One region of the Bacillus sp. ISL-77 genome, then DNA from elsewhere that is predicted to be linked to it. Evidence: predicted binding sites of a transcription regulator. Region 1 holds the regulator's gene; each other region holds the start of a gene.
The links. The regulator Rex, encoded in region 1, represses fermentation and respiration genes when NADH is low (regulators of the CRP and FNR family bind a similar motif). The targets are predictions, from matches to a motif close to TTGTGAAATATTTCACAA.
Positions count from the first base shown of each region.

Region 2: a site for Rex is predicted at 2,835-2,852, ahead of J7E77_RS06700 (TIGR04053 family radical SAM/SPASM domain-containing protein). Genes of this name have one in related genera too.
Region 3: a site for Rex is predicted at 3,689-3,706, ahead of J7E77_RS02645 (nitrate/nitrite transporter). Genes of this name have one in related genera too.

Region 1 is NZ_JAGGQY010000093.1:19,316-25,840, forward strand. It holds gene dcuS (DcuS/MalK family sensor histidine kinase) at 1-767, opposite strand, end outside; gene J7E77_RS28725 (sulfite exporter TauE/SafE family protein) at 964-1,716, opposite strand; gene ystJ (NADP-dependent malic enzyme) at 1,988-3,235, opposite strand; gene J7E77_RS28735 (redox-sensing transcriptional repressor Rex) at 3,395-4,051, opposite strand; gene moaC (cyclic pyranopterin monophosphate synthase MoaC) at 4,088-4,585, opposite strand; gene J7E77_RS28745 (ABC-F family ATP-binding cassette domain-containing protein) at 4,764-6,525, shown strand, end outside.
Region 2 is NZ_JAGGQY010000018.1:57,123-63,647, forward strand. It holds gene moaA (GTP 3',8-cyclase MoaA) at 1-929, opposite strand, end outside; partial or broken gene J7E77_RS06695 (helix-turn-helix domain-containing protein) at 1,263-1,550, shown strand; gene J7E77_RS06700 (TIGR04053 family radical SAM/SPASM domain-containing protein) at 1,631-2,755, opposite strand; gene J7E77_RS06705 (metal-sulfur cluster assembly factor) at 3,154-3,462, opposite strand; gene J7E77_RS06710 (Cof-type HAD-IIB family hydrolase) at 3,741-4,556, shown strand; gene J7E77_RS06715 (hypothetical protein) at 4,669-4,821, shown strand; gene J7E77_RS06720 (DUF3813 domain-containing protein) at 4,823-5,008, shown strand; gene J7E77_RS06725 (YitT family protein) at 5,175-6,017, opposite strand; gene J7E77_RS06730 (DegV family protein) at 6,142-6,525, shown strand, end outside.
Region 3 is NZ_JAGGQY010000009.1:5,162-11,686, forward strand. It holds gene fdhF (formate dehydrogenase subunit alpha) at 1-274, shown strand, start outside; partial or broken gene J7E77_RS02640 (MFS transporter) at 497-1,800, opposite strand; gene J7E77_RS02645 (nitrate/nitrite transporter) at 2,021-3,517, opposite strand; gene J7E77_RS02650 (TrkH family potassium uptake protein) at 3,930-5,210, shown strand; gene J7E77_RS02655 (potassium channel family protein) at 5,241-5,894, shown strand; gene J7E77_RS02660 (acyl-CoA dehydrogenase family protein) at 5,966-6,525, shown strand, end outside.

The sequences.
Region 1 (6,525 bases):
ATTGGGTTATCTTGCAGGCCTGCTTTATCAAACAGCTTTAAGGCTGCTCGATTGACAAGTGTTATGTTTGAGTGTTGATCCACTGCAACAATTCCCTCACGCACCGATTGAAGCATCGCGCTTCGTTCCTCTAATAATTTAGCAATCGCAAACGGCTCAAGCCCAAGTAAGATCTTTTTTATATATCTAGCTAAAATAACAGCCCCGAGAACACCGATTAAGATACCAATCATCGTCCCAATATAAATCCCCATTCTGCTCTTTTTGACGGCCTTTTCCACATTATCTAAAGATATCCCAACAGCCACGGCCCCGATCTGCTTCCCGGTTGCATCCTTAATTGGCGTAAAGAAGCGTAATGAAGGTCCAAGAGATCCCTTTGAAATAGATTGATGCTCTTTTCCTTTTAGGACAGGCCCTTCATCTCCACCCTTGAATGGTTTCCCTATCTCTTTACTATCAGGGTGGGATTTTCGGATCCCGTTCATATCCATCACAACAATAAAGTAAACGTTCGTGACCTTTCTCATTTCATTGGCAAACGTTTGGATTTCCTTTTCATTCTGTTTTCTACTCATTGCATTAACAACAAGCGGACTATGAGCAACCATTCGAGCCACATTTCTTGCTTTCTCAGCCTGACCTTTTTCCGTCTCCTTAGCAATTCTCGAACTTATTAGTAAATCTGTTATCAATAGTGAAAAAGTAACCACCATACACACAAAGACAATAATTACCGACTGTAAACTCCATCTTCCCTTTCTCATATTTCCCTCCATCTTTGAGAAGGCGACAGGCACCATTCTGATCTCCACCTGATGACATACTAACCATCCCGGTAAGTAAACGCAAAAAGGCTGCAAAGCATTCTTATGAAAATACCTTGCAGTCTTAGAAACTTTCTTTAACTTAGGCTGGTCTGAGAGTTCATCGTCTCAGTTAACCATCCTTGCGAACGATGCCTTAACTTATGAGCAAAATAGCTCCTGCGATAATAGGGGTCAGGACCATCGCACCTTTTAATACGGGCTGCGGAGCAAGGGCTGTAAACTTAGCCCCGACATAGGAGCCAATCATCGTTCCTCCTACCACTTCAACTAACAGGGTTAAATTCAGGTATCCTTCGAAATAGTAGCCGATTCCTCCTGCTAAAGCGATCGGCAAAATAACGAGCATTGTTGTACCCACTGATTGCTTAAGCGAAAGTCCCATGATGACCAGCAATCCGATTTGAATGAACGGTGCAGCACCTATCCCAAATGTACCAGACAACAATCCGGTAACCAACCCGACAACTGCCGCTTTCTTAATGAGAAACAGGTTGCCAGGTTTCACTTTTTTGTTGTTTGCCTTTATTTTTTGAACAATAAATAAGCGAACAACCAAGATCACAGCCGACAAAAATAACATCCCCGCTGTTAACCAATGCAAAGAATGAGTCGGAATCAAACTGGCTAGTTTTGAACCTAAATAGGAGGCAGCTGCCCCAAATCCGCCGACGATTAAACCCGTTTTAATTGAGATATTTCCTTGACGAAAATGGCTGTAGGCACCTGACATGCTAGTAAATACCATCGCTGCTAGTGATGTCCCTAACGCCATATGTATTGGTACTCCAAAAATAACTGTTAAGATGGCAATAATAAAGCCAGAGCCGCCTGCCCCGACAAATCCTAATAAAATCCCAAGCACAAACATCGTCAGCACAATCGCCAACTTCATCCCCTCCGATTGCAAAACCCTAGATGTCCTTCTAGGAAATGTTTTATTACTTACCTAAGGACGGGGTCATACCGACAAAATGAGTCAGTTCACCATCGATTTTGTCCTTATTTTACCCACTGATTTGAAAAAGAAAAAACTATCATTCATTATTGTACTAAAAATTTAAAAGATATATTGGAATTATGCCCTAATTTCCAAAATTTGAAAGACTACCTCAACTAGGTTGAGGTAGTCTTCCCTTAAAAGCTAGATTTTACTCGACCTAAGCAAGCACTGGTTGTTTTGCTTCTGCTAATGCTGATAGGCGTTGCTTAATTTCCTCAACATTGATAATTTTTTGGGCTACCCCTGTTTCCATTGCAGTATACGCAACCGCGGTTGCTACCTGTGCTGCGACCCGAGGGTCAAATGGATCTGGAATGACATAATCGGCATGGAGCTCATCCTCTGAAATTAAACCAGCAATTGCATAAACCGCGGCGAGCTTCATTTCCTCGTTGATTTCCTTTGCACGGACATCTAAAGCACCGCGGAAAATTCCTGGGAATGCAAGCACATTATTAACCTGGTTCGGAAAATCAGAACGTCCTGTACCCACTACAAGTGCTCCTGCTTCTTTGGCCACATCCGGCATAATTTCCGGTACCGGGTTGGCCATGGCAAAGATTATCGGGTCACGGTGCATAGAACCAACCATTTCCTTCGTAACGGCCCCAGCTGCTGATACCCCCACAAACACATCTGCGTCAACAAGCGCATCGGCTAACGTTCCTTGTTTTTGCTCGCGATTTGTGATTTGTGCCATTTCATCTTTGAATCGATTCATTCCAACCGGGCGGCCTTCATAAATAATTCCTTTTGTATCACATAAAATAACATCCTTCACGCCCATATGTAGCATAAGTTTAACAATCGCTACTCCTGCTGCACCTGCTCCATTTACTGCAACACGAATATCTTCAATTTTTTTATCCGCTAATTTTAATGCGTTGATTAAACCAGCCGCTGTTACAATCGCTGTTCCATGCTGGTCATCATGAAAAACAGGAATATCACAGGCTTTGCGGAGGCGGTCTTCAATATCAAAGCATTGCGGCGCAGCAATATCCTCCAAGTTCACTCCGCCAAATGTTGGTTCTAGCAATTTGACGGTTTCTACGATCTGGTCTGTATCAGTTGTGGCCAAGCAAATGGGAAAAGCATCAACATCTGCGAATGATTTGAATAACACGGCCTTTCCTTCCATCACAGGCATCGCAGCTTTTGGTCCAATGTTCCCAAGCCCCAGGACTGCTGTCCCATTGGATACAACTGCAACTAGATTGCCCTTTGAGGTATAATCATAGACTTTATTTTCGTCTGCATAAATGTCCAAACATGGCTCTGCCACACCAGGTGAATAGGCTAGGCTTAAATCTTTTGCATTATGTACTGCAACCTTTGAATAGATTCCAACCTTTCCTTGATGCTCCTTATGCATTTTTAACGCTTCATCTCGTAAAATTGACATTGGATTTCCCCACTTTCCGAATTAGTAACCGCTTGCACTTTATCTATCTAAATCTTAGTGCATAGGTCAATATTTTGATAGATTATGTAATTAAAAAAAGCAGGGATTTAATCATACAAAAGGCTTTCCACAAATTTTGTGGAAAGCCTTATTAACTAATTATTCTTCATCTATTTCCACCGTTGGATAATGCTTTAAAAAGTAGACTAGCGATTGAAGCTCCACAGCCAAGTCAATATGATGGACCCTTATTAATGGTGGAACATTTAACCTTGCCGGAGTGAAATTTAAGATCCCTTTTACATTCGCTTGGACCAGTCGATCGGTTATCATTTGTGCGGCAGGAGCCGGAACCGTTAATATCGCCACTGAAATATTAGTTTCTGATAACACCTTCTCTAAATCATCCATAGGATGAACGGGTACCTCGCGAATCATGGTTCCCATTTTGTCGGGATCCACATCGAAGGCGCATTCTATTTTTGTGTTATTATTTTTTAAAAAGTTATAGTTTAAAAAGGCAGTCCCAAGATTTCCGACTCCTATTAAGGCAACCTTAGTTAATTCATCCTGATCTAAGGTCTTTCGGAAGAAGGATATTAAGTAATTAACATTATACCCATAGCCCTTTTTTCCTAACGCACCGAAATAGGAAAAGTCGCGGCGAATCGTTGCTGAGTCTACCTTTACTGCTTCACTCAATTCCGCTGAAGAGACCCTTTGCTTGCCGGAACTATGCAGGTTTTTTAGAAATCGATAATAGAGGGGCAGCCGTTTTGCTGTCGCCTGTGGTATTTTCGTTGTTTCATTACTCATAATCTCCCACACCCCATGAATGGTTTAGTTAAAAATTTATTTAACTCTTTCATCTCTTTTAAAATCACCGTTTTTACCGCCTGTTTTTTCGACAAGATACGTCGGTCCAATTACCATACCTTTATCAACGGCTTTACACATATCATAAACTGTTAAGGCACATGCGGATGCGGCTGTTAACGCTTCCATTTCCACTCCTGTGTTCCCCTTCGTTTTAACGGCTGCAGCAATATATAATTGATAATTCTCATCCTTATCCTGTTCCCAAGAGAAAGAAATATTAACACCTGTTAATGGAATCGGATGGCACATTGGAATCAAATCCCATGTCTTCTTTGCTGCCATGACAGCTGCTACCTGGGCCACTGCTAAGACATCGCCCTTCTTCATCTCATTATTAGTTATTTTATCATAAATTTCTTTACTAACGGTAATGCTGGAATGAGCAAGCGCCGTACGTGCCGTTTCCGGCTTATCACTGACGTCGACCATTTTTGCTCTGCCTTCTTCATTAAAATGCGTAAATTCTGCCATATAAAAAATCCTCCCATCAAATCATACACTATTTTTCCTTATATGTGTGTGAAACTTTGAACTAAATATTACATTTTATGTCGATTTAGGACCCTTACTCCGCTAATATGGCGAGCAGTTTATTGCCGACATACCGGGAATAAGGTACACTAATCCTATGTAATAGAGGTGAATGAGAATGATTTTGCTACAGGTTAATCAATTACAAAAATATTATGGTGCTGACCTTATTTTATCGAATATTAAGCTCGAATTACAAACTCGGGACCGTGTTGCCCTTGTTGGACGCAATGGGGCGGGAAAATCGACATTGTTGAAGATTATAGCCGGACACTTGTCGCATGATGGCGGAGAAATCATCAAGCCAAAAGAAGTGACGATTGGCTATTTAGCTCAAAATACTGGGTTAGAATCATCATTATCCATATGGGATGAAATGCTGACGGTTTTTGAACCGCTGCGATTGATGGAAAAACAACTCCGCACACTTGAAGAACAAATGGCTGATCCTCTTGTTTTTGAAGACAGTGGCAGGTACGAAAGGATCCTAAAAGAGTACGATCATCTTCAGGTGAAATTTAAAGAACAGGGAGGGTATCAATATGAGGCAGAGATGCGCTCCGTCCTTCATGGGCTGAATTTCCATGACAAATCCTTGATGATATCTAGTTTAAGCGGCGGTCAGAAAACTCGTCTAGCCCTTGGTAAACTCTTGTTAACCAGGCCTGATATCCTAATATTGGATGAGCCCACAAACCACCTTGATATTGATACGCTTTCCTGGCTGGAGCAATATTTACAAAGTTATCATGGGGCGATTTTGATCGTTTCCCATGACCGCTATTTTTTAGATAAAGTTGTTACTCAAGTTTATGAAGTATCCCGTAAGCAAATCCAAAGGTTTACAGGCAACTATAGTTCTTACCTTGATCAAAAGGCGGCAAATTATGAGCGTGATTTAAAGCTTTTCGAAAAACAACAGCAAGAGGTCGCTGATCTCCAAGACTTTATCAACCGCAATTTAGCGCGGGCATCGACAACCAAACGAGCCCAAAGCCGGCGTAAAAAGCTTGAAAAGATGGAGATGATGGATCGTCCATTAGGCGATGAAAAGTCTGCTTCCTTCACGTTTGAAATTGAAAAACAAAGCGGAAATGATGTTTTAACAGTGGATTCACTCGCTGTTGGATACAAGGATGGTAAGGTTTCAGAGTCCATTTCTTTCCGGGCCTATAAAGGTGAAAGTATCGCATTGGTTGGACCGAATGGTATCGGCAAATCAACACTTTTAAAAACAATTATCAAAAAGTTGCCTGCACTTGAGGGAACCATACTCTATGGGACAAACCTTCAGATTGGGTATTACGACCAGGAGCAAGCTGAATTGACCTCCAATAAGCGGGTCTTAAATGAACTCTGGGATGACTATCCACTAAAAAATGAAAAAGAAATACGTACGGTGCTCGGTAATTTCTTATTTTCTGGTGATGATGTCTTAAAAATAGTTTCCACCTTAAGCGGTGGTGAGAAAGCCCGTCTAGCTTTAGCTAAACTGATGCTGGAGAAAGCAAATGTCTTAATTTTGGACGAGCCTACCAACCATCTTGACTTAGATAGTAAGGAAGTTCTAGAGAATGCATTAATCGATTACCCGGGCACGATATTGTTTGTCTCACACGACAGGTATTTTATTAACCGGATTGCCACAAAGGTCTTAGAACTTAGTCGTCATGGAAGTACAGAATACCTCGGGGATTATGATTATTATTTAGAGAAGAAACTAGAACAGGAAGAACTTGCAGCACTAGCGCTAGCCGCAACAGCAAAAAGGGCAGCACAAACGGATGCTTTCGAGAAAAACTCTTATCAACAGGATAAGGAAAGTAAAAAACAAGAGCGTCAGCGCAAAAGGAAATTAGAAGAAATGGAACAACGAATTG
Region 2 (6,525 bases), on a different contig from region 1:
TTCCAAATGGCGCTCACCCGCTCACGGATTTCTTCATCAGAGGCACCGTTTCTCATAAAATTACGGATATCATGCCCATTCCCATTAAATAAACAAGTAAAAATCTGACCATTCGCTGAAAGTCGAGAACGAGTGCAACTTGAACAAAATGATTCCGAAACAGATGTGATAAATCCTACATTCACATCTTTATCTTTATAGCGGTACACCTTTGCCACTTCTCCGTAATAGGCTGGGTCAACGGGTTCAAGATCAAATTGTTCTTTTAACAAATAATATATCTGTTTTTTAGTAATAACATCATCCATTTTCCAGCCGTTCGTGGAGCCAACATCCATGAATTCTATATAGCGAAGCTCCAGACCGTTCTCTTTGCAGTACTCTGCCATTGGAATAATTTCAGTATCATTCAAACCTTTTTTGACAACCATATTAATTTTGACCCCAAGACCTGCTTGTTTCGCTGCTTCAATGCCTTCCAAAACTGGCCCAGTTCCAACCCCACGCCCGTTAATTTTGCCAAACAATTCATCGTTTAAGGTATCAAGGCTTACATTTACTCTTTTGAGTCCTGCTTCCTTTAAATCTTTGGCAAATTTCGGTAGAAGCACACCATTCGTCGTTAATCCGATATCAAGTAAGCCCTCAATAGCTGACAGCTTCTTAACAAGAATGGGCATATCTCTACGAAGAAGAGGTTCTCCTCCTGTTAGGCGGATTTTTTCCACACCCAAACTAACAAATATTTTCGCTAGGCGTTCGATCTCTTCATAGGATAGCAAGGCACTTTTAGGAAGAAACTCAAAATCAGGACCAAATTGGTCAGCTGGCATACAGTATTGGCAACGGAAATTACATCGATCAATCACAGAAATTCTTAAGTCATGCAATGGTCTATTTAATTTATCTTTAATAATGGTTTTTTCCATTCCATATCAACTCCATTATTTTAAGGAACCTAATGATATTCAGTGTACCAGTCTTTAGATAAAAAAACTGTTACTTTATTCACTATAACAATACTTTTTAATACAATTCTTATCTTAGCAGAAGTTTTACAATCTATAAATAACTGTTTTGGTAAAAATTTTCCTCTACAGATTTTATTCATTTAACCTAAAATTCAAATAGAAAATAAATAAACATGATTAATTTCATATGAGTTTTCACTATATTGTCATTGTTTACTTCTTCTTATTGGTTCCTCATGAGATAAAATGGTACTAACAAACTAAACATTGATCACGATGGAAAATAGATGGTTGTTAAATGGAAAACGAGGTGCGCTATTCTCAACACTTATCCGTATGTCGAATAGTTATGGTATTCAAAAAGATAATGAGATCTTAATAGATCTGCCGTTAACCAACCAAGAACTTGCCAACTTCTGCGGTACTTCACGTGAGAGTACAAACCGTATACTTAGTGAACTAAAGAAAGATAAAATCATTTCAGTTAAAAAAGGAAAGATCTCTATATTGGATTTACAATACTTAAAAAATGAAATCGACTGTGAAAATTGTTCTGCCGTTTATTGCAGTATCGAATAGGCTGGCCTTTACTTATTTGTAGTTATCTATATACGCAAGGCTGTCTCACTATTGAGGCAACCTTGTTTTATCGTTTTAATTTACTGTACTTGCTTTTCTCTTAATGATTTAGGAATATAAACGCAGAATGGCTCGCTTTCTAGATAATCTCCAGTCATCGCATACGCTCTAGACCTTGATCCTCCGCAAACATGACGGAATTCACAGACACCACATTTCCCTTTAAAAAGATCTGGGTTTCTTAGCGATTGGAATATTGGTGATTCACGATAAATTTCCGCTAATGGAGTTTCCCGGATATTACCAGCTTTAACGGGTAATAGTCCGCTTGGATATACATCCCCCGTATGAGAGATGAATACAAAACCATTACCATCATTAACACCTTTTAGTGCTCGCCCTAAACCATCGATAGAGCCTGTTAATCCCTTTTCTGTTAATGCGCTTAAATACTCAATCTCATCTGTTGTTTCTTTCGCTTCGCGCATTTTTTGTTGAATCACAACACGTCTGTAGTGCATTGCTTCTGTTGTTTTGATATCAAAAGACACGCGCTTACTTAAATCATATAGCCATCTGAATACTTTTTCATGTTGAACTGGAGAAATCATATCTGATTGTTGACCTCTTCCTGTTGGCACTAGGAAAAAGACACTCCATAACACACATTCTAAGTCTTCAACCATTTTTGCCATTTCATCAAGGTAGTCAATATTGTAACGGGAAATCACCGTATTAATCTGAATGGGTAATCCAACTTCATGCAAATATTTTATTTTTTCCATGGTAAGGTCAAATGATCCAGCTGTTCCTCTAAAATGGTCATGAATCTCAGCCCTAGGACCATCAATACTAAATGCCCAGCGAGCAAGACCTACTTCTTTTGCTTTTTCAATTGCTTCTTTTGTTACATTTGGTGTCGCACTTGGGGTCATTGATACCCGAACGCCTTTTTCAACTGCATATTTCGCAATATCAAAAACATCTTCTCTCATCAGCGGGTCTCCGCCAGTAAAAACAAGCATCGGATTGTTCATTTCATATATTTGATCAATTAGATTTTTTCCTTCTTCAAAAGATAGTTCACGTGGATCCCTTTTATACTGTGCATCGGCACGGCAGTGCAGACACTTTAATTGACAAGCTCTAGTGAGTTCCCAAATCACGATAAAAGGGTCTTTATTAAAATCTCGGCTAATAGCCATATGAAACGCCTCCTAATAACGGCTATTCAAATCCAACAGCCTTATTAATCTTTATTATAAAGGTGTTTATATTTGAAAAAAGTGAACTATCTCACATTCTGTAAGCTAGATATGTCTGAATCGTGAAGAATAAGAAAAGCGCAAGCGCCCGGTTAGCGGCGTATGGACTGGAGCACTTTGACTAAGATAAAGGAAACACGTAGAGCGTTAGCGATCCGATGTTGACTTTTCGTAGGGAAAAGGGCGAAGTACACTAGCCGCTGGGCGCTGGAGCTAGACAGTTATCTAAGTTCAAATTTTTCACCTTTCTTATTTTGAAATAAAAAAAACAGCAGAAAATCTGCTGTTTCTAAAAAATACGCTTATTTTACTGAGAGTTCAAAAGCCTCTAATTAAGCTTAGCGAATTCCTAATGCGATTTTCGCATAACGTGACATCATTTCTTTATTCCATGGAGGATTAAAAACAATATTTACTTCTACTTCTTTGATTTCCGGAATGTCGGCCAATGCCCGTTTAACCTGGTCAACAATTGTTCCAGCAAGTGGGCAGCCCATTGAAGTTAACGTCATTGTAATCGTTACGTTTCCTTCTTCATCCATTTCAGCATTATATACTAATCCTAAATTAACAATATCTACTCCTAGTTCAGGGTCGATTACTAGTTCTAAGGCACCCATGATATTTTCTTTTAGTTCTTCATTCATGTTTGATCCACTCCTTCATTATCTTTGTCCCACTCTATTATAGCAAATTATCAAGCATGCCAAGATTGAGACTTAGTTAAAAAAAGTATATAGTTTTTTTATATCATTTGGTGTGAATTTTTTTACAGTTTAGATATAAAATTGTTAACATAGTAAATATAGGAATTAATAATTCCACTAAGTATTAAATTCATAATTGCAGTGTAACATGTATATAAATTTTTTCCTAAAGCGACGCACTTTATTAGCGATGAAAATTATAATTAGAAGGAGTTATTATGACAGATAGACACCTAATTGCATTAGATTTAGATGGGACATTATTAAAAGATGATAAAACGATATCATTAAAAACACACGGAATTATTAAAAAAGCAAGAGAACAAGGTCATATCGTTATGATTGCAACAGGAAGGCCTTATCGTTCCAGCGAGATGTACTATCGGGAATTGGATTTGGACACTCCGATTGTCAATTTCAATGGAGCATTTATGCATCACCCTCGAAAACCTGACTGGGGATTTTATCATGAACCTCTTGATATAAAGGTTGCAAAAGATATTGTGGAAGCGTGCAGAAGTTTCCACTTCCATAATATAATTGCCGAAGTGATCGATGATGTTTACTTCCATTACCACGATGAAAAGCTGTTAGATATTTTCAACTTTGGCAATCCAAAAATCACTACGGGCGATCTGGCAAATTATTTAAATGATTCACCCACGAGTTTGTTAATTCATACGGAGGAGGATCAATTAAAGATAATTCGCGAACACTTATCGGCTGTCCATGCAGAAGTTATCGATCATCGCAGTTGGGCCGCTCCATGGCATGTGGTTGAAATTATAAAGGTTGGCTTAAGTAAGGCCGTGGGGTTAAAAAAGGCTTCTGATTATTATGGTATTCCCGCTGATAGAATTATTGCGTTTGGCGATGAAGACAACGACCTTGAAATGCTTGAATATGCTGGTCATGGAATTGCCATGGGAAATGGAATCGACAGTGTGAAAAATATTGCTAATGACGTCACTTTAAGTAACGAAGAAGATGGTGTTGCTCAATATTTGGCGGATTTGTTAAATATAAAATATTAACACTCATTTCACCATTGTTTACCTAAATGAACCTCCCCCTTTTGGTACATACTATTTTTTGAGGCAGCGTTGCTGTTTCAATATGAGCTATGAGCATATTGGAGGGATTCGAATGGGTAAACGAAACAAATCAAAACGCTTTGTTCAGCAAGGAGTGGATACGGTCAGTAAGCATGCTGAACGTATTCCTTATCACATGACTTACGCTGAAGCGGAAGCTCAGAAGATGTCCAATGTGCAAGAATCCTCGCTTGGAGGAATATAACATGGGAAACCAATTGTTCCAAGAAGCACGAAGATTTGTTGAGATGGCGAAGTCTGCCGACCCAGCTGATCTTGATTCTGCTGTCGCGAAAGCTAAAAATGCATTAAGTTCTGCTTATGCAAATTCGACTGTAGCAGAGCAAGCACAGCTCCAACAAATGCAACAAGAGCTTGAACAGATGACTTAAAAAGAAAAGCGGAGGCACCTACGGGCGCTTCCGCTTTTCTTTTTGTCTAGCTACAGCGCCTAGGGGCTCGGGGTCATAAGCCAATCCGTCCTGAAGGTTAAAAAGTAACCTTCAAGCCGGCTTCTTATGCCTGTCGCCCCTGAACAAGGCGCTTCCGCTTTTCTTTTTATTCCTTACGAAAAAATCCATAGATATTGGTTGTTTGAATAATATTTGTAAAGGCATTGGGATCCACTTCCTTAAGGATCCTTTCCAAATCAAAGAGCTCATAGCGGGTAATAACAACCATCAACATTTCTCTTGCTTCGTTTGAGAACGCACCTTTTGCTGGTAGAATCGTGATTCCTCTTACAAGTTTTTCTTGTATTGCTTTTTTCATTACATCAGCCTTTTTGGTAATAATTATTGCAGTGAGTTTTGCATGTCTAGTATGAATGGCGTCAATCACTCTTGTCGAAGTATATAAAGTGACAAGTGTATAAAGGGCTTTCTCCCAGCCATACAAAAATCCAGCTGTTATAATAATCACCCCATTTATAACCAACATATAGGGTCCGATCGGCTTGTCTTTCATTCTCGATAAAACCATTGCAATGATATCCACTCCGCCTGTTGAAGCCCCCCATTTTAACGTAATCCCGACGCCAACAGCTTGGATGACACCACCAAAAACAGCATTTAGAAGGATATCATTCGAAACTTGTTTAATAGGAATTAGTATTAAAAACAACGAGGACAGGGCAACACTTATAAAGCTATAGACGGTAAAGGATTTCCCTACCTTTTTCCAGCCTAAAATGGCCACAGGAATATTCAGCAATAATAATAATAACCCTAGTGAAACATGGATAGGAGTATAGTCACTTAACACCTTTGAAAGTAGTTGTGCTATTCCAGTAAATCCACTTGAATAAATATTTGCCGGTATTAAAAATAAATTCATCGCTAACGCAACTAACAATGAACCCGCTGCCACCACTACCATTTTTTGCGCCTGGAGCCATATCATTTCAATTTCCCCCTTTATATGTGATTGTCAATCCATTAATACTTTTGTGGTGATTGCTAATTGTATTTTTATGGTGAAACCGATAAACTGAAACTATAAATTAGCCTGAAAGCAGGTGAGCTTCATGCAGGTAAGAATACTAGCTGATAGCGCATGCGATTTACCAAAAAGTTTTTATGAAGAGAATCATGTTACTTTATTTCCTTTAAAAGTCGAGATTAATGGCAAAGAATTTGAAGATGTAAAATCAATTGATCCAAACACCGTCTATGAGGCAATCCGTAATGGTGTTGTTCCAAAAACATCTCAAGTCTCCCCACTTCTGTTTGAGGAAGTATTTACCGAAATGGCAGAAAAAGATGAAGATGGGATATACATAGCTTTTTCTTCAGAATTATCTGGTACATATTCAACCGCTGTTATGATTCTTGACCAAGTGAAGGAAAAATATCCAAATTTTAAATTAACAATTGTCGATACAAAATGTGCATCGCTTGGATCTGGTCTT
Region 3 (6,525 bases), on a different contig from region 1:
AGTTAAATTAAAACAAACAGAAGAAACTGTTGATATTCATCCAAACGATGCTGCAGCTTTAGGTATAACAGATGGTGAAGTGGTACAGGTTCGCTCGAGAAGAGGAGAACTACAGGTAAAGGCGAAGATTACAGAACAAGTAGTCCCAGGGCTCGTTTTTATGAGCTTCCACTGGAGTGAAACACCGACCAATGTCTTAACCTTAAATGAGTTTGATCCTATTTCAGGAACAGCCGAATATAAGGCTTGTGCGGTTGCGATATCGAGGATATAGAGAATTTTTAAATCGACGCAGTTTAATGACTGCGTTTTTTTAATTGGCTAAGTTACAGCTCATTGTTAATTTTGGCACATGTTGATTGGAGCGGAAGGCGCGAAGACTCCTGCGGGAGGACGGCGCCGAGGAGGCTCCCCGGAACGCCCGCGGAAAGCGAAGCGCCTGGAGCGGAAATCAACAGCCAAGTATAACAGTTTAATAAAATAAAACAAGCCGGATTTATCCGACTTGTTGTGTTATTGATTTAGTTGCTGTAGCTTTTCTTTGATAGAAATACCAGTTGAGTCCAAATGCTACTACATAAAAAGCAATAAAGAAGTAAAAAGCTGTAACAGGAGTGCCCGTCGCCTTAACTGACCACCCGAAAAGTTTAGGAATAAAGAATGAACCATAGGCTGCAAATGCCGCTGAAAACCCAATTACAGGTGCTGCTTCTTTAGGAATAAAAAGGTTCGGAATCATTTGGAAAGTCGAGCCTGAACCAATACCAGATGCAACGAACAGAATTAAGAAGGATAATAAAAATCCAGCAAATTGTTTTCCGTTTAGGAAATAAATAACCCCTGCAGCGCCAATTCCCATGATGACTAAAACATAGGAAGTTACCTTTGCACCCCCAAGTTTGTCTCCCATCCAACCACCAACAGGTCTTGAAGCTGCGGCCACTAATGCACCAAGAAAGGCAAGTGATATATGCTCAGGGAATTGTGATCTTAATAAAAGCGGAAATGCCGCTGAATAACCAATGAATGAACCAAAGGTTGCTACATATAGGGCTGCCATAATCCAAGTATGTTTCCGTTTTACAATCACAAATTGTTCCGAAACTGATTGTTTTGCACCTGGTACATTATCCATCTTAAACATTGCTAAAACTGTCAAGATGACAATAGGAATCACCCAAATAAATGCCGCGTTCTGTAACCAAACTTCCTGACCATTTGCTAAAACTTGTTTGCCGCCAACTAATGCAAAAGTTCCTGAGGTAACAATTAATGGTGTAACGAATTGAACGACAGAGATACACCCATGTTTCCTAAACCACCATTAATACCAAGTGCTGTCCCTTTTTCCTTTTTTGGAAAGAAAAAGCTAATATTTGCTGACGAAGATGAGAAATTACCTCCGCCTAGTCCGCAAAGGGCTGCAAGCAATAACATGATAGAAAATGGTGTTTCCGGATTTTGGACTGCAAAGCCAATACCAATCGCTGGAATTGCTAAGATTGCTGTTGAAATCACTGTCCAGTTTTTTCCACCAATAGAGCCGACTGCAAATGTGTAAACAAAGCGAAGTGTCGCACCGACAAGACCAGGAACTGCTGCAAGTGTAAATAATTGTTCTTCGGTGAAATGGAAACCGATGTCGTTAAGTCTAACGGCAACGACTGACCATATCTGCCATACGATAAAAGCGATCATCAATGATGGTACAGATATCCATAGATTTCGTCGGGCATGTTTTTTTCCTTCAGCGTTCCAAAATTTTTCGTCCTCTGGATTCCAATAATTAATTCTGGCCATTATATTTCCCCCTAATTTGTGTTCAAATTTTAATTTTTATAAAGTTTTAGTTGTTTGTGTAATTACTATAAAACAGATAGTAACATGAATATTGTGACGTACGTCACAAAAACAGTGAACGAACTGTGAACTCAAGGAAGTTGACAAAAAGTTGTAATAAATTGCCCAAGGTTACAAAAAAAGAGACCTCCACGGGGAAGATCTCTTTTATACTGCCTTTTTAGGATTTTTCGTTATCTTCATAGAACATACCTACAAAGTTTTTTGTTTCACCTACGTCATCTTTAATGGCTGTAATAGTTAGCCATTCTCTATAAATTACATTGTTTTTGCGTTTGTTCCAAATATAACCTTCCCAAACCCCGTCTGTTTTTAAACTAAACCACATTTTTTTGTAAAACTCGTTGTCATGTTCACCGGATTGAAGAACACTTGGGGTTTTACCGATTACCTCTGCTTGACTATAGCCAGTGATTTTTGTGAATGCGGGATTAACGCTTTGAATAATGCCAGTAACATCGGTTACACAAATACCATCTAAGGCATGGTTTACAATCTTTGCAGAAATATCCAACTTATCTTGATAATATAGCCATACTACGATAACCAGACTTGCTAAAGAAAATTCAGATAGGGACATAAACCCAATCGCATAATGACCAGTCCAATCAAAGAGAATCGTGAGAATGATTGGCGGGAAAAAACCACCCAGTCCTCCCATGGCAGAAACAATTCCATTCACAATACCCGCTTGATTGGAAAAATATAAAGGGACTAGTTTAAAGATAGCGCCATTTCCAATTCCCGCAAAGAAAGCAACTAATAAGCAACCAAAGGAATAAATCGGCAGTGATGGAGTAAATGACAAAAGAAATCCTGCAAAAGTTAGGCTAAAGAAAACAGCCATTAAAATAAGAAAAGGATTAACTTTATCGCCCAACCATCCACCTATGGGTCTAAAAAAGGTTGCCAAAGCAATAAAACCTGCTGTCCGGAGTCCTGCATCGACTTTATCTAATTCAAAGTGATTAACTAAAAACGATGGTAAATAAATGGTGAAAGCAACGAAGGAACCAAACGTGATAAAATAAAATAAACTTAGAAACCAAAGTTTTGGATTTTTATATACCCCTTTGGTTTGATCGAGTAAGGAAATGTTAACTTTTCGTTCCTTTTTGTCCCCAAAAATAAAGTTTAAAATTGCAAAGATTAATACAACTATCAGGAAGATTTTAATGGTGTTTCTCCATCCATAGGCGGTAGCAAGCACGGGTGCGGAAAAGGAAGTAATTGCCGTACCAATATTTCCTGCCCCGTAAATTCCGTTAATAAACCCATGCTTTGTTTTTTCATAATACTTGGGAAGAGAGGTAACACCGATGGAAAAGACAGCACCGCCAATCCCTAGTAAAAATCCTCCTAAGATTAATGTTAATAAGGAATTAGCATAGCTTAACAACGCAATTGGAATGAGCAGTATAATAAAGCTGATTGTAAATAAAATTCGAGCTCCATAGCGATTGGTCCAGTAGCCAATCGGAACTCGAAGAAGTGAACCGAGGATAATAGGGACCGCCGTAGTCCATGCAATTTGAGATGAAGTAAGTTGGATATCTACTTTAATAAACGGCATTAGTGATGATATCAGTACCCAAACCATAAAACCTGCTAACAGACTTCCAGTTTGTATAAATAGTTGTTTTGACCCTTGTTTCATAACAATCCCCCTTCAATTCCCATGCTATTTTATTATTTCCTCAAAAAGTCGTTATATAAAGAGTGTTTATGAACATGGAAAGTTTTACTTCTTGTATTATAGAACAACATATAGTCAATCAACAGTGAGTTATGACACACATTTGACACACTCATGGTAAAAATTTTTCTAAGGTGTACCAATTCACATCTTTAATTTACATGTTTTGTTCGTAATTGTATATTTTTCCTGTATTATAGATTTACAATATTTAAAAATAGAGGCATGAACAAGGAGAAAAAAATTAAGATCATAGATAACACATGATTATTAATTGTTTGTTAAAAATAACATTAAAGTAGTAAGGGAGAGAACTATTCTGCGCAAAAAAATATATCTAGATCCTCCAAAGATTCTTGTTCTAGGTTTTGGTTTGATCATATTACTAGGAACATTTCTACTTACGATGCCGGTTTCGACTTCAAATGGGCAAGGTTTGTCATTTTTAAACGCCCTGTTCACTGCAACCTCTGCAACATGCGTAACAGGTTTAGTTGTCGTAGATACCGGGACCACATTTTCGATATTCGGTCAAGTGGTTATTTTATGTATGATTCAAGTCGGTGGACTTGGATTTATGACGTTTGCAACGTTTTTTGCCTTCCTATTAGGGAAGAAAATATCTTTAAAAGAAAGGCTTCTACTTCAAGAATCTTTAAATAATTTATCAATGGAGGGGATTGTACGGCTAGTAAGACGAATTTTAATTTTTACAGCGGTGATTGAGTTCCTTGGTGCTGTGCTTTTATCTATCCGTTTTTCCTTTGACATGCCGATAGGAAAAGCGATTTATTATGGAATTTTCCATTCAATTTCCAACTTTAACAATGCAGGATTTGACTTAATGGGGGAGTTTCATAGTTTAACCAGTTATGTTGACGATCCAACCGTTACGTTGACCGTTAGTGCATTAATTATCTTAGGTGGGATCGGCTTTATCGTTATGAACGAACTTTTTGAATATCGTGTTTCAAAACGGCTATCATTACATACAAAGCTTGTCTTAATGACGAGCAGCGTTTTAATAGTAGTAGGTACAGTTGGTATATTACTGCTTGAATATTCTAATGGATTAACGCTAAAACCATTGTCGTTTTCAGGGAAAATCCTTGGGTCATTATTCCAATCTGTTACGGCAAGAACAGCAGGGGCTAACACATTAAATATTGGTGATCTAACTCAATCATCATTATTATTAATTGTGTTACTCATGTTTGTTGGTGCATCGCCTGGGTCGACAGGCGGGGGGATCAAAACCACCACTTTTACAACGCTCATTGGAGCTGTTTGGTCACAAATTCGCGGGAAAGAGGATGTTATTTTTTACCGTCAGCGGATTGAATATGAAACGATTTATAAAGCATTAACCGTCACATTTAGTGGATTATTTCTCGTCATGCTAATGACACTCATTCTAACCATTTCTGAACACGGACAAGATTTTTTAACAATAGTATTTGAGGTAACTTCTGCCTTTGCAACAGTCGGGCTATCAATGGGATTGACACCAGAATTATCATCACTTGGCAAGGCATTGATAATTTTTACTATGTTTGCTGGCAGGGTAGGACCATTAACTATTGCTTATGCGGTGACAATACGCAGAAAACCTGATGCATTCCGGTATCCGAAGGGAAAAATCACGATTGGGTAGTTTTTTACACCAAGGAGGTACAAGGAGACAGTGGCTAATCAATATGCAGTGATTGGATTAGGTAGGTTTGGACTAAGTATTGCCAATAAGTTATATGAATCTGGGCAGGAAGTGCTTGGAGTCGATGTGAATGAGGAACGAGTTGAAGAATCCCATCCATTCGTTACTCATTCCGTGATTGCCGATTCAACAGAAGCTGAGGCATTAAAATCGATTGGGATCCGTAATTTTGATACAGTTATTGTAGCAATCGGAGACGATATTCAAGCAAGTATCCTATCTGTTTTATTATTGAAGGAACTAGGTGTAAAAAAGGTGATTGCCAAAGCATTAAATAAACTACATGGTCAAGTATTAAAAAAGGTTGGGGCAGACTGGGTCGTCTTTCCTGAACGAGATATGGGAATTCGAGTCGCCCATCAGCTGTTATCACCTAATGTCTTAAATTTTATTGAGATATCGAAGGATTATAGTGTAGAGGAAGTAAAAATCCCCGATAGGATGATGGAGAAAACCTTAAGGGAACTAGATTTAAGGGCAAAGTTTAATTTGAGCGTCATCGCGATTCGGCATGAAGATGAAATTAACATTTCACCATCTCCTGATGAAAAAATTAATTACGGTGATGTACTAGTAGTAATCGGTGAAAACCGAGATTTGGAAAAATTCGCTAATTTAGAATAAGAAACAAACCCCTGGTTAATGAGACTAGGGGTTTGAACGATTTTTTGTTAATGGGATAGGAGAGATGAGAGATGAACTTTCAAGAAAAAGATACATTGGATGAACGAATAGAGTTAATGAGAATACTTTCAAAACAATTCCTATTACGAGCACCTCAGGTAGATATAGAAGGTAGTTTCCCGTATGCAAATATTCAGGATCTGAAAAATACAGGTTACACGGCATTAACTGTTCCTTCAAGGCATGGTGGAGAGGATATCTCGCTTTATGAACTAATTCGACTCCAAGAAACGATTGCGGAAGGTGACGGGGCAACAGCACTTTCGATTGGATGGCATATGGGAATTATTATGAATCTAAATGAAAAAAGCTCTTGGGATGAGTCGATCTTTAAGTATCTTTGTAAACAAGTGAAAAATGGAGCATTAATAAATAGTGCTCAAAGTGAACCGAAGACTGGAAGTCCTACACGAGGCGGCAGACCGGAAACCACAGCAGAAAAAAGTCAGAATGGCTGGGTTATTAAAGGGAGAAAAACATTTACTACCATGTCCCCCGTCCTAGATTACTTTATAGTTAGTGCAACAATCAAAGAAACCAATGATGTGGCCAATTTTCTACTTCCACGATC